One region of the Bordetella sp. genome, then DNA from elsewhere that is predicted to be linked to it. Evidence: predicted binding sites of a transcription regulator. Region 1 holds the regulator's gene; the other holds the start of a gene.
The links. Region 1 encodes sigma-54, which starts transcription at its own class of promoters, with help from an activator protein. Its sites were predicted from a motif close to TGGCANGNAANCTGCTTT; they were not measured.
Positions count from the first base shown of each region.

Region 2: ACO1P8_RS01515 (ANTAR domain-containing response regulator) is a predicted target of sigma-54. The motif match lies at 5,139-5,156, and genes of this name have one in related genera.

Region 1 covers NZ_JBMQQZ010000091.1:47,668-54,794, reverse strand. The annotation lists gene ACO1P8_RS20050 (sigma-54 interaction domain-containing protein) at 1-212, shown strand, start outside; gene ACO1P8_RS20045 (PRC-barrel domain-containing protein) at 232-684, opposite strand; gene ACO1P8_RS20040 (RNA polymerase factor sigma-54) at 969-2,447, shown strand; gene ACO1P8_RS20035 (hypothetical protein) at 2,512-2,844, opposite strand; gene ACO1P8_RS20030 (hypothetical protein) at 3,010-3,378, shown strand; gene ACO1P8_RS20025 (phospholipase D-like domain-containing protein) at 3,442-4,902, opposite strand; gene ACO1P8_RS20020 (hypothetical protein) at 4,992-5,303, opposite strand; gene ACO1P8_RS20015 (hypothetical protein) at 5,320-5,844, opposite strand; gene ACO1P8_RS20010 (ElaB/YgaM/YqjD family protein) at 5,881-6,219, opposite strand; gene egtD (L-histidine N(alpha)-methyltransferase) at 6,441-7,127, shown strand, end outside.
Region 2 covers NZ_JBMQQZ010000003.1:57,245-64,371, forward strand. The annotation lists gene ACO1P8_RS01490 (nitrate reductase) at 1-391, opposite strand, end outside; partial or broken gene ACO1P8_RS01495 (NAD(P)/FAD-dependent oxidoreductase) at 456-1,676, opposite strand; gene ACO1P8_RS01500 (ABC transporter ATP-binding protein) at 1,709-2,599, opposite strand; gene ntrB (nitrate ABC transporter permease) at 2,604-3,428, opposite strand; gene ACO1P8_RS01510 (CmpA/NrtA family ABC transporter substrate-binding protein) at 3,439-4,659, opposite strand; gene ACO1P8_RS01515 (ANTAR domain-containing response regulator) at 5,185-5,763, shown strand; gene ACO1P8_RS01520 (3'-5' exonuclease) at 5,952-7,127, shown strand, end outside.

The DNA.
Region 1 (7,127 bases):
GGCGACAGTCCAAGGCGCAGGTTGCCCATGGCACGTTGAAGATGTCCGTGGGAACCTCGCTGCTGCAGGCACAAAGGGAATTGATCCTGGCGACACTGGCTCATCACCAGGGCGACAAGCGCCTGACCGCCCGCACGCTGGGTATCAGCCTTAAGACGCTGTACAACCGGCTTGGCACCTACGACGGATCCGCGACCTCGCACTCCGGGTAATCCCGGACTCGCGGCAAAGTCACGACCAATACGGGGGCTGCCCATAGTACTCGTGGACCCCCGCAGCCCAGGCGGGGTCAGCCATGCGCGGCCAATTGTCCTTGTCGAAGCCGGCGGCGTTGCGCAGACGCTCCAGGTCGATATCCAGCAGAAAGCATTTGCGGTCGGTGTCCAGCGTCAACGCGCTCCACGGCACCGCGAACAGCTTGTCGCCGATCCCCATGACACCGCCTCGTGCCAGCACGGCATAAGCGATGCGGCCGCTGCCGACGTCGATCATGATGTCCTGCAAAACGCCCAACTTTTCGCCGGACAGGTTCAGGACGTCGTTCCCCTCCAGCGTGGCCGCCGCCATGACTTCCGGCCCGGGGCCGGCGCCGGATTTCTTTGCCGACCCGACGATCCGCGTCTCGGCCGGCGAGCCGGCGGCGGCAATGTGCCCGGGTTCGACGGTATCTCGGCCATGCTCCATATCGACCTCCTGGGAATGACGCCGCCGCCGCGATCCTGGAGGCGTCTGGCAGTTATTACATGAGCTGGTAAATCCGTCCGGCAAAGTCGGGGGCTTGGCGGCATCCAGCGATCCACCTATCCCTACGCCAGCATGCGGCGTGCCTTGAAAAGCCAATAAATACGCGGGCTTGCCAGGGGTCCGTCAGGTCGCACGGGGTCGACTGAAAATTGGCATGCACCTTGCTTATGTTTGTCTTGAATGGGATGGGCGTTTTCATCCCTGCAGTCAGACGGAGACAGCAATTGGCACATCAAGCCACGTACGAACTCAGGGCGCGTCAGCAGACCAGCCTGACGCCGCGGCTCCAGCAGTCGGTAAAACTGCTGCAGATGTCCGCGCTGGAATTTACCCGCGAAATCGAGCAAGCACTTGCGACAAACCCGTTCCTCGAGGAAGGCGAGGACGATAACGCACCGGCCGACTCCGGCGTGGCGAGCACGCCGGCCACGGATACGGCGCTCCACGAAAATTTGGCCGGCGCGTCCGATATGCAGAATCCCGCTCTGACGGAAGCTCCGCCGGAAGTCGTGGTCGAGCTACCCGAGCTGCCGGACATTCAATCGGAGTATTCCGGCGATTACCCCGCGGCCCGCGCTTCGGGCGATGGCGACAGCGACGTCGGCCAGTGGGCCCGCAGCACCGAAGACCTGCGCGACCGGCTATGCAGCGAACTGTGCAGCTACCGACTGGCGCCACGCGATCGCCTGATGGCCGAGTACATCATCGAGGGGCTGGACGAAGAAGGCTATCTGCGAACCGACCTGACCGAACTCGCCGGGGACGGGGTATTCGATCCCCCACCCGAGCCCGAGGAATGGGAGGTCGCCCTTAAGTTGGTTCAGCAGCTCGACACGCCCGGCCTGGGGGCACGCAACCTCGCGGAATGCCTGAAGCTGCAACTCGTCGCGATGGACGAGACAACGCCCGCGCGCGATCTGGCAATCCACATCGTCGAACACGAACTGGAACGCCTGGGCAAGCACGATTTTTCCGGCCTGGTCCGCGCGTGCCAATGCAGCGACGACGCGATGCGCGAAGCGTGCTCGCTGATACGACGCCTGGACCCTCGCCCCGGACTGCGTTATTCACAAGCCGATTCCAGCTATGTGGTGCCCGATGTCGTCGTACAGAAGTTCAACAACCAATGGATCGTCACACCCAACCGTGCGGCGATGCCCCGCGCACGCCTGCATCGGGCCTACGCCGATCTGTTCCGCAATGCACGCTATAGCGACCGTTCGCCGATGGCACAAGAGCTGCAGGAAGCACGCTGGCTGATCCGCAACGTCGAACAACGCTACAGCACCATACAGCGCGTGGCGGAAGCGATCGTTCTGCGCCAGCAAACGTTCTTCGAGTACGGAGAGATCGCCCTGCGTCCGTTGATGCTGCGCGAGATCGCCGATGAATTGGAAATCCACGAGTCCACCGTATCCCGCGCGACGAGCAATAAATACATGGCCACGCCACGCGGCATTTTCGAATTCAAGCACTTCTTCTCCCGCGAACTTTATACGGACACGGGGGGAAGCTGCTCGGCCGCCGCCGTGCGGGCGTTGATCAAGGAAATGATTGACGGCGAAGATGCATCCACGCCCCTATCCGATGTCGACCTTGCGCAACTGCTCGGCCAGCAAGGCGTGGTGGTGGCGCGTCGCACCGTATCGAAGTACCGTGGACAGCTGAAGTACCCGCCCGCCGACATGCGCCGGCAGTACTGACCGCGAAGGCATATCGAAAAGGGGCGCCGCGGCGCCCCTTCGTCATTCCGCGCGGCGAAGGTCCTTACCGCTTGCCCGTATCCGTATAAGGCGCGCCGCCGCCCTTCGTTGGCGAGACGTTGGTGTTCTTCATATCCGAGGGCATGCGCGGTTCCTTTTCCTTTCGCAGGTCGCTGCCGGAACTATCCCGCGTAACCGGCGCGGTGCCGGCAGGATGGCTCGCATACGGCGCGGGCGCAGGCGTGCCCGGCGGTACCTTGTCATTCCTTGGCGGCGTGGCGGTAGAGTCGTTCGGCGTGGTGGAAGGCGTGGTAGGTGCATTCTGCTGCGCCAACGCGGCACCGGACCCGCAAGCCGCGGCGAGAATCAACATGGAGGTGAGACGACTGAACTTCATTCCGATCTCCTTTCGTGTGACGAGTTGGGACTACGCACACAGCAAGGGCTATGCCTATCGACGCATGGTTGGGGAATATTGCGCTCGGGTACGCAGCTTGCTCGAAGAACCAGCCCGTCGAGGGCCAGGTCAATCGGCCTGTAGACGACAACGAGGAGTAGCGTCATGAGCATCATCAAACTTTCTCTGAGTGCCATCGCATTGAGTATCCCGGCGGTGACTTTCACCGCGCATGCTCAGACCCAGGCGCCGATGACCAACAAGGAAATCGATGCGCAGTATCGCGCCGACCAGAAGAAATGCGATGGCATGAAGGGCGACGAAAAAGACGTTTGCCAAAAAGAAGCCAAGGCCACGCGCGATAGCGCCAAGGCCGACGCGAAGCAAGCCAAGGAACAGGCCGAAGCGCGACACGATGCAACCAAGGAAAAGCGCGAAGCGGCATATGACGTCGCGAAGGCGAAATGCGACACCCTGTCCGGCAACGCCAAGGATGCCTGCATGGCCGATGCCAAAACGCGCTACGGAAAGTAGCCCCTCTGATTGCGAACCGGCCGGCACGCGCCGGCTGTTCCCGGTCCCGGGAGACGGGCCGTATCAGAGCCAGCGCTCGAACATCCGACCAAAGGACTCCATGAGTCTTTCCTTGATGCCCCGGTCCGACCAGTATTGGGCATCGATTCGCTGGCCCCGAGCTACATCCTCGTCAAACAAGGTTTCCATTTGCCGGGCGAAGCGCGGTCCGATCACGACGGCGTTCAACTCATAGTTCAGCGCGAAACTACGCCAGTCCATATTGCTCGAGCCTACGGTGGACCATACTCCGTCGATCACCGCGGTCTTCGCGTGCAGAAACGCGTCGCGACGCTCGTAGATCTTCACACCTGCTTCCAGCAACTCCGAGTAATGCGAGCGGCCGGCATGGAACACGAGAGAAGAATCGCTGAAGCCCGGCAGCACCAGCACCACGTCCACATTGCGCCTGGCCGCGTCCGCCAAGGCCTGGACGAAGGCAGGATCCGGCACGAAGTACGCCATGGTGATGTGTATCGATCGCTGCGCGCTTTGTATGGCCGACATGAAAGTCAGATACAGCGTATAGCCGTCGCGGTCTCCCGGGCGATTGGCGACGATGCGCACGAAAAGATCTCCCATCCCCTGATTTACCGGATAGAACTCTCTTGGGTCCAATGGCGGACCGTGCTGGGCCTGCCAGCCTTCCTGCATCACCCGTTCAATCTCGGCCACGGCCGGACCCTGCACCCGGATCTGCGTGTCGCGCCATGGAGCCTCCTTGGGATCCGGGGGCTGGGCCGAATCCGACGAGCTGCCGCGCAGGATCGATGCCGATGACCCACCCGATGCGGATGACTCATATACAGAACTGATATTGATTCCGCCGAGAAAGCCCGTCTTGCCATCGACAACCAACAGTTTCCGATGATCGCGGTTATTCGGAGACCATCCCGCGCGTGCCTCGGCAGGGTTCACCGGATTGAACACCACTACCTGTATCCCCTCCTCGCGCAGACGGTCGAAGAAAGCCTTCGGCGTATGCAAGGTCCCCACGCCATCGACCATGAGCGCGACAGGGACGCCCTGTTTTCTCTTCGCGATCAGTGCGTCCGCAAACTTCTGTCCCGCGTCGTCGTCGTCGAAAATATAGCTTTCCATATGCACATACTGGCGAGCGCCCCGGATGGCCTCCAGCATGGCGTGGTAGGTCGTGGGGCCGTCGGAGAACAGATCGACACGATTGCCGGCCTCCAGAGGCGCTCCGCTGATGGCCTCTTCGACTTGCAGGTGACGCAATAGGAAACCCGCGGTGGCGGAGTCCATGTCGTCGGCGCTGAAGCGTGGGCCGGACGCCGGCTGACCGGGCGTATCGAGCTTCTTGACAATATCCTGGCTGCGTTGATAACTCAGCCAGCCGGAATCGGTTGCGATGCGTATCTGGCTGCGCGGCAATGTGCCATCCGTAGCGTCGGGCACGGTGGCACAGGCCGCGAGCAGGCAGGCAAATGCCGCGAGCCAACAGGCCCGCCATAAGCGTTTCATTGTTTCTTCTTGGCTGGAGGAAGGGGCGGCCGCCTTTTACTTCTTGTGGACGTGGGACAACCGCGGGTTAATGGCACGATTGCCTGTGGCTACCTTTCGCGCTCTCCTTTTGTGGCGGAGGGTTCGGCCTGCCGGTTGCCGACGCCGCGTTCGGAGTCTTCCTTGCGGGGAAAGCCGAAGTCGCGTGTTTCATACTTGCCCTGGTCATAGTCGCCCTTATAGCCGCCCTGGTCGCCCTTCTGGAAACCGCGGTCCTGCGCCGCTTTGTCCCACTCCTGCTGTTTGTCCAACTCGTGCGACACGCGTGCCGGCCCTTCCCTGTTCTTGTCCTGGGAATTATCGGGCGAACTGTCCTGGCCGCTCGCTGCCTTATCGTGTTCGTCGCTACGTCCGGCTTTCATTACGGTCTCCTTAACATCATGAAATGGGAAAGCGTCTACCGAACGGACTATCCATGCCCTCGTGGCCTTTAACCAGTTCGGACAGAATCTGCCGCCCTCCTCTGAGGCGCTCCATACTGCGGCCACCGGCGTCGTGCAGCAGTTGCGTACCCTTGGCCTCCTGCCCGGTCCCTGTCACGACAGCCACGAAGGCCGCCTGCGGCGGCAAGGCGCCGTCCGATTCGCCGCGACGCTCCAGATGCGTTACCACGGCCGCGGCCAGCGAGCCGGCCAGCGCGCCAACGGCCGCGATCAGGACACTATATGGATCCGGCACGGCCATCACGGTTGTCGTCGCAACGCCGACCGCCGCACCCGCCGCGCCCAGCGCCGCGGTTCTCGCGATGGCGGCACGCACGCGCCGGCCGGACCAGCGTTCGCCCGGTTCGCCGGCACGAAAAACGCATACGGCGTCTTCGCGAAAACCCTCGCCGACCAGCGCGTGAGCCGCGCTGGCGGCGTCCGGCAGGGTGTCAAATCGCGCGACCACAATCATAGGCATGGCGGCATCTCACGGCCGATGCATCGGGCCGCCGCATCAGCGCCGGTCGTTGCTGGACGACAGGCACGCACCCAGCAGCAGGCCGAGCACCGCGGCGATACCGATCGATTTCCAGGCGTTCTCGTGAACATACTCGTCCGTGGCGTCCGCGACATAGCGATAGCGCTCCGCAGCCGTGCTCTCCCACGAGCCGGCCATGCTGCGCGCGTTTTCCAGCTGAATCTTCAGGCGCTGGCGCGCCCGCTCGATTTCTTCGCCGGTATACGACGCCGTGGAACGAAGCAGTTCTTCGGTACCGGCCATCAGCTCCCGCAGGCTGGTCGCCACCTTTTCCTTGCCGGCCAGAAGTTCTGCGCTATGGGAATTCGAGTTCATGTTCTCTCCTTGGAAAAAACCCTTGCAGGTGACAAAGGGGACGGCGTACCGTATGGCCCATTGTCGAGCTTGACGATGGCGGACGCCCTTTTCTTTCGCAACGATGGGTAAAGCGCTATTTCAGCCCGGCAAACCGGCCAAATTCCTATAAACCTCCGCCGGGAACGGCGATTGCTCCCTCGAACCGTTTGGCCGCCGCCACCTTTGCACAAGGATTTCGCATGCGCGTACCCTCGTATACGTCTTCCGCCGTCGACACCATCCCAACGGTGGCGCCAGCGGCACCCGCCCCCGAACCGCGGTTTCACCAGCGGCACGTCGAAACCACCGATACGGTAAAAAAAGAGCTGCTGGACGGCCTGACAAAAGAGCAGGCTCACATCAGCCCCAAGTTCCTCTACGATGAATTGGGATCCAGCCTGTTCACCGCTATTACACTTCTGGATGAGTACTATCCCACGCGGTGCGAGAACGAGATATTCGCGAAGCATTCGGCCGACATCGTCACCCATGCGGGCCCGGTGCGTACCTTGATCGATCTGGGCGCCGGCGATTGCGCCAAAGCGGAACGCCTGCTGGCCCATCTGCGGCCAGCTCAATATGTTCCCATCGACATCTCCGTCGACTACCTGAAAGCCGCGGTCAAGCGGATCGCGGATCATTATCCGGACCTGGAGATCTCCGCGCTGGGCATGGATTTCTTCAACGATCTCAGCCTGCCCGCCGAAGTACACGGGGAGCGGCGCGCTTTCTTCTATCCTGGGTCGAGCATCGGCAACCTTCCCCCGGAACAGGCGGCAGACCTGCTGGCGAACATACGCCGGCAATGCGCCGATGGAGCGTTGATCATCGGAGTCGATCTGGTCAAAGCTTGCGAGATACTGGAACCGGCCTACGATGACGCGGTG
Region 2 (7,127 bases), on a different contig from region 1:
TCAGCAATTGGCCGGACAGGTAGAAACCCACGGCATCCGGGCCGTGGCGGCCGATGATGTCGGCCAGCCTGTCCGCCGCGATGTCCAACGCACGGTCCAGCGCGATGTCGGTACGCGCTTCGCCGCGCCCCGCGCGCCATTGCGCCCGCAGCACCCGCGCGGCATCGGCGCGGACGGTATCGGCCAGCTGCAGGCCTTTGCTGCAGAGGCGTCCAAGGTTGGACGGGTGGCTGTCATCGCCGGCGATGGCGATCACGCGGTTGCCCTGGGCCTGCACGCGCACGCCGCAGCCCGTCCCGCAGTAACAGCAAACCGAGGACACGGTGCGCGAGGCGCTCGGATTCGCCGCATCGGCGGCGTGTTCCAGGAAATACGGTGCATCCATCGTCAGGACTCCACTGCGGGGATCGCGCCTCGGTCCGATGAGCCGGCCGGGCGGTGGTCGTGTGCGTTCAAGATTCCCCCGTGGCGGCCGATTCGCCCAGCATCAGGCGGTCGCGCAGGCCGGCCAGTGCCGTGCCCTCGCGGATCAGCCGGAAATACCAGGCGCCGTCGGCGATGTCGCCGTACAGGCAGGCTCCCACCAGCCTGTCGCCCTTGATGACCAGTTTCTTGTAGATGCCGTCCACGGCATCGGTCAGCGTGATCGCTTGCGTGCCGTCTGCGCCGATGAAATCGCCGGCGGAGAACACATCGATGCCGGTGACTTTCAGCTTGGTCGAGGTGATGCTGCCGGCGTAGCGGCCGGTGCCGCGCAGGGCGAGGTGGTTGGCCGCGACCCTGGCCTGCTCGAACAGCGGGGCGACCAGGCCATAGGCGATGCCGCGATGGCTGACGCATTCGCCCACCGCATAGATCAACGGGTCGTAGGTCTGCATGGTGTCGCTGACGACGATGCCGCGATTGACGTACAGGCCGGCGCGTTCGGCCAGCGCCGTATGCGGCCGGATGCCGACCGCCATGATGACCAGGTCGGCGGCGATTTCCTCGCCGTCGGCGAATCGCAATGCGCGCACGCGGCCGTCGTCGTCGCCCAGGATGGCGGTGGTCTGGCGGGCCATCAGGAACTTCAATCCGCGCGCCTGCAGGCTGTTTTGCAGCAGGCCGGCCGCGTGGGCATCCAGCTGGCGGTCCAGCAGGCTCGTGCCCAGGTGGACGACGGATACGTCCATGCCCCGGGTGGCCAGGCCGTTCGCGGCTTCCAGGCCCAACAGGCCGCCGCCGATGACGACGGCGCGCCGGTGCGTGGCGGCCGCTTCGATCATGCGGTTGACGTCCTGGATGTCCCGGAACGTGAGCACGCCGCGCAGATCCTTGCCGGGCACGGGCAGGACGAATGGCGTCGAGCCGGTCGCCAGCAGCAGCTTGTCGTACGGCACGACGGTGCCGTCCGCCGCATGGACCTGCCGGCGCGCGCGATCGATCCTGGTTACGGAGCGGTTCAGCAGCAGCCGGATGCCATGACCGGCATACCATTGCTCATCGTTCAGGACGATATCCCGCAGGCTTTGCTCGCCGGTCAGCACCGGAGACAACAGGATGCGGTTGTAGTTGGGATGGGGCTCCGCGCCGAATACCGTGATGTCGTACAGGCCGGGGTCGAGCGCCAGAAGTTCTTCCAGCGTGCGCGTTCCCGCCATTCCGTTGCCGACCACGACCAGCTTCTGCTTTTCCATGTCTGTCTCCGGGAAGCCCGCGTGCCGGCGTGTCAGGCGGCGTTCCGCGCCCGTGCCGGTTCCAGCTGCGCGGCATGGACGAAGGGCGCCGCGGCGGCGGGCGCAGGCGCGGCGGTACCGGCGCGCGAGCCGGATTGGGCCGGGTTCCCGTAGCGGCGGTGCAGGAAATCCACCACCGCGGCGCGGCAGGCCAGGTAGCGGGGGTCTTCCGCCAGCGCGACGCGGTCGCGCGGGCGCGGCAGGGGGACCTCCTGGATCTGGCCGATGGTGGCCGCCGGGCCGTTGGTCAGCATGACGACGCGGTCGGACAGCAGCACGGCTTCGTCCACGTCGTGGGTCACCATCATCGTCGTGGTGCGCGTCTTGGCGACGATCTTCAGCAATTCGTCCTGCAGATGGGCACGCGTCAAGGCGTCCAGGGCACCGAAAGGTTCGTCCATCAACAGCACCTTGGGCTCGATCGCCAGGGCGCGGGCGATGCCGACGCGCTGCTTCATGCCGCCGGATATCTCGCGTGGCAGCTTGGCCTGCGCGTGGCCCAGTCCCACGAGCTCCAGCGCGGCATGCGCGCGCTCCGCCAGGCGGGCCTTGCTTTCCTGCGTCCCGAACACCCGTTCGACGGCCAGGTGCACATTCTGGAAGCAGCTCAGCCAAGGCAGCAGGGAATGGTTCTGGAACACGACGGCGCGTTCCGGGCCAGGCCCGGTGATTTCCTTCTCCGCGCACAGCAGCACGCCGGAGGTGGGCCGGGTCAGTCCCGCCACCAGGTTCAGCAGCGTGGACTTGCCACAGCCGGAATGGCCGATGAGGGTGATGAATTCGCCTTGGGCGACGGTCAGGTCGATATCGCGCAGCGCGACGAACGGCCCCTTGCGCGTGTCGAAGACCTGGCCCACGCTTTCGATGCGTACGAACTTTTCCATCGCCTTACTCCTCGTAGGTGTAGCGTTTGGCCAGTTGCATCAGCAGCACGTCGAGTGTCAGCCCGACTATGCCGATCACGAATATCGCGATCACGATGTGTTCGACCTTCAGGTTGTTCCACTCGTCCCATAGCCAGAAGCCGATGCCGGTGCCGCCAGTCAGCATCTCGGCCGCGACGATGACCAGCCATGCGGTGCCGATGGACAGCCGCACGCCGGTCAGCACGTGCGGCAGCGCGGCCGGCAGCAGCACGCGCGTCATGACCTTCCATTCGGACAGGTCCAGCACGCGGGCCACATTCAGGTAGTCCTGCGGCACGCGTTGCACGCCGGCTGCGGTGTTCAGGATCATCGGCCATATCGAACAGATCAGGATGGTCCAGATCGCCGCCGGATTGGCCGCCTTGAACAGCAGCAGCCCCAGGGGAAGCCAGGCCAGCGGGGAGACCGGGCGCAGCAGGCTGACGATGGGCGACACCATCGCGTTCAAGGCCTTGAAGCGGCCGATGGCAAAGCCCAGCGGAATGCCGATCAGCGCCGCCAGCCCGAAGCCCGCCGCCACGCGCGCCAACGAGGCGAGCACGTTCCAGCCTATGCCCTGGTCGTTCGGACCGTTGTCGTAGAAGGGGTGGGCGAACAGCACGACCGCCTCGTCCCAGGTCCTGGCGGGCGTGGGGATGGCGGGCACCAGCAGGGCAATGGTCTGCCACACCAGCACAAAGACGGCGAAGCCGGCGGCCGGGCCGACGACGGCGCGCAACGTGCCCTCGAAGTATTCGCGCCACGGCCAGGAAGGGCGTGCGCCGGATAGGGAAAGGGAGCGGTCCATGGCGAAGTCCTCAGGTCTTGATCTTGAAGCCGTCGGCATACGCCGCCGGGTTGCTGCCGTCCCACGCCACGCCGTCGATCAGCGTGGACGCGCGCATTTCTTTCGGCGGCAGCGGCGCGCCGACGATGGCGGCGGCCTGCTTATAGATATCGATGCGGTTGATCTGCGTGGCGACCGCCAGGTAGTCCGGATGTTCCTTCAGCAGGCCCCAGCGCTTGTGCTGGGTAAGGAACCACATGCCGTCGCTCAGATAGGGGAAATTGACCGCGCCATCGCCGTAGAAGCGCATGGGGTGCTCGTCGTCCCAGGTCTTGCCCAGACCGTTCTCGTAGCGGCCCAGCATGCGGTCGACGATCACGGCCTTGTCGGTGTTGATGTACGACTTGGCCGCCACGGTTTCGGCCGTCTTGCGGCGGTTCTCCGGCGACGCATCGATCCACTTGCCGGCCTCCAGTACGGCGGCCGTCGCGGCACGGGCCGTATTGGGGTAACGGGTGGCGAATTCCGCCGTGCCGCCGAGGACTTTCTCGGGATGGTCGGGCCAGATCTGCTGCGTCGTGACCGCCGTGAATCCCACCTTGTCCAGGATGGCGCGGGCATTCCAGGGCTCGCCCACGCAGAAGCCGTCCATGTTGCCGATGCGCATATTGGCGACCATCTGGGGCGGCGGTACGGTGATGACCTTGGCGTCGCGCATGGGATTGATGCCGTTGGCCGCCAGCCAGTAGTACAGCCACATCGCGTGCGTGCCGGTGGGGAAGGTTTGGGCGAAGGTGAACTCGCGCTTTTTCTCGGCCATCAGGCGCGCCAGCGCCGCACCGTCGGTGACGCCGGCGTCCTTCAACTGCTGCGACAAGGAAATGGCCTGCCCGTTCTGATTGATCCCCATCAGTACGGCCATGTCTTTCTTCGGCCCGCCTATCCCCAGGTGCACCCCATAGATCAGTCCGTACAGGACATGCGCCAGATCGAGTTCACCGTTGATCAGCTTGTCCCGTACGCCGGCCCACGAGGCTTCCTTGGACAGCACGAATTTCACGCCGTGTTTCTTGTCCAGGCCCAGCACCGAGGCCATTACCACGGACGAACAATCGGTCAGCGGAATAAAGCCGATCTTCACCTCGGTCTTTTCCGGCGTGTCGGTGCCCGCTGCCCAGGCGCCGGCACGTACGCGCGGATCGACCACGCCGAGGATGCTGGCACCGGCCAGCGTCCGGGTCGCCCATCTCATGACGCGGCGCCGTTGGAAATCGGCCGGCGCGGCGGCGAGGGTCGGATGCTGCGGAAAAGTCTTGAGCTTCATTCGATCGTCCCAGAAAGAGGTCTTGCTCGCGGCCGGCCAAAAAAAAACGTTCCGCACGCGCAGGGCTATCCCTGCGCGTGCGGAACGTCGTTGTTCCGGTCGCCGCTTGGCGGCGTATGACGGCCCTCGTTGGCCGTCCGTGGTTCAGAAGCAATACCTATGCCAAATTCAATGTCGTCCGGACAGCAAAAAAATGGGATTAATAATCAACGGGTTGGCGGGGTAATCGAAGAGGATTGCCGCTTTTCGGGCCGGCGCTGCCCCAACCGGCACCCCCGGGCGTGCGGCCTGATGGTGCGGCGCGGCGGCGTTGTGCGCCATGACGGTGCGCGCGGTCCGGGTATGGTGCACGCGCCTGCCGCATTGACCGGACGGCGGCTATTGCGGGGCAGGGCCGGTGTCCGGAATGGCATGCATCTTGCATTGCACAAGGACGTGGCGTGCGGAGGGCACATGCTTAGGGTGATGTTGATCAAGGACGGCGAAGGACGCGTGGCGGAGCTGCGGAGCACCCTGGAACAAGGGGGCGTTAGCATCGTCGCGGAGGTCATGCCGGCCGCCGATCTGTCCGCCCTGATTGCCCGCCATGCGCCGGACGTGGTGCTGATCGATGCCGATGCGCCGTCGCGCGACACGCTGGAAGGGGTCTGCGTGGCCAGCGCGCACGGCGACCGCCCCGTCGTCATGTTCACCGAAAGCAACGACCGCCAGGCCATGCGCGCCGCCTTGCAGGCCGGGGTGGCCGCGTATGTCGTCGGCGAGGTGCCGGCGTCCCGCATCCGCAGCCTGCTCGACGTCGCCATCGAGCGCTACGCCGTCGATCGCGCGCGTCGCGAAGAGCTGACCGAGGCGCGCCAGCGCCTGGCCGAGCGGCAGTGGGTCGACAAGGCCAAGGGCCTGCTGATGTCGCTGCGCGGCGTCTCGGAGGACGAGGCCTACCGCATGTTGCGCGACCATGCCATGAAAAGCCAGCAGCGCATCGGCGAGGTGGCCCGCGCCATGGTGGAAGCCGCCGGCTGGCTGAAGGGCTGACGCCCGCGTATCGTCCGCGGGCCTGCTTTCCAGGCCGGGACCGCCCGCCCCGCGTGGCGGAAACCGGGAAATCGCTTGTCCTTTGCAGACGGACTGCGATTCAATAGGCTCCCGCAAGATCCATGGTCATCGATGACAGGGTGCCCGCAGCCCTGCGTCCCGGCCAGACGAAAATTGACGATATCGCGATGAGCCAGCCTGCAACTTCATTGTTCGTTCCCCAACGTTTCGTACCCACGCGAGAGCAGTGCGATATCCAGTTGTCGCGTCATCGAGTCACCCTTATCGAAGCCAATGCGGGGGCGGCCAAGACCACTACTTTGGCGCTTCGCATAGGCGAAGCCCTCGCGCGCGGGCTTGCGCCGGAGCGCATCCTGGCGCTTACGTTCACGCCCGAGGCGCGGGACGTGATGCGTGCACGGTTGATCGAGGTCGGCATTGCTTCCGGCATCGCCTCGCGTATCTGGGTGACGACCATGGAGGATCTGGCGCACGACGTGTTGAAAGGGATCGAGGATGCCGTACCGCCGCAGCGCCCTTCGAGCCGGCAACTGCGAGAGATCGCGCTGGAGGCGCTGGAGAACGTCAGCGTGGCCTATCAGGACCTGGAGGCCTCGCTCGATATTCGGACGCATAACGTAGCGGTAAGCCAGTTTCTCGATGCATTGCTGCGGCTGAAGGCCAGGATGGCATTCGAAAGCGTCGACGATACGCTGGGCCTGGAGTTCGTTGCCGAGGATCTGGGCGTAACGCTGACGACTTATCTATGGTCGCTGGAATACGAAAAGCTGCGGCGGGGTGTATTCGATGAGGTGAGCTTTCGCGGTCCGTTCGACGCCACCTATGACCTGGCGAAGATGCTGCGGGAAGAACCGGAATCCTCGGCGCACCTGCCGGACGTCGCCCTGGTAACGGCGGATGAGCTGCACGACCTGAATGAAGCTTCCTTCAGTGTCCTGGAAGCGCTGTATCGGCGGGCCGACGTCTATTTCGTGGGTGCCGGCGACCGGGACCAGGTCATTCATACCCAGGTCGGCGCCGACGCGCAATTCCTGATGCAGCGCTTCGCATACGCCGCGCGCTTCCCGTTGACGCTGACCTACCGCCATGGCCCGCACCTGGCCTATGCGATGCGCGAGCTGAAGAATAAACCCGTCGACTCCGCGCTTTCTTCGCGTACCGATATCGAGTTGCTGACCTATCCCGATGCTCAGGCGAGCGAATGCGCGAACCGGGTGGTGCAGGCCGTACAGGCGTGGCAGTCCAGGAAAAAGCCGCTGGATGGCTGCGCGATCCTGCTGCGGGAAAGGCACCAGTCCGTGGAGATCGAGAACGCGCTGATGCAGGCCAATATCGGCTACCGG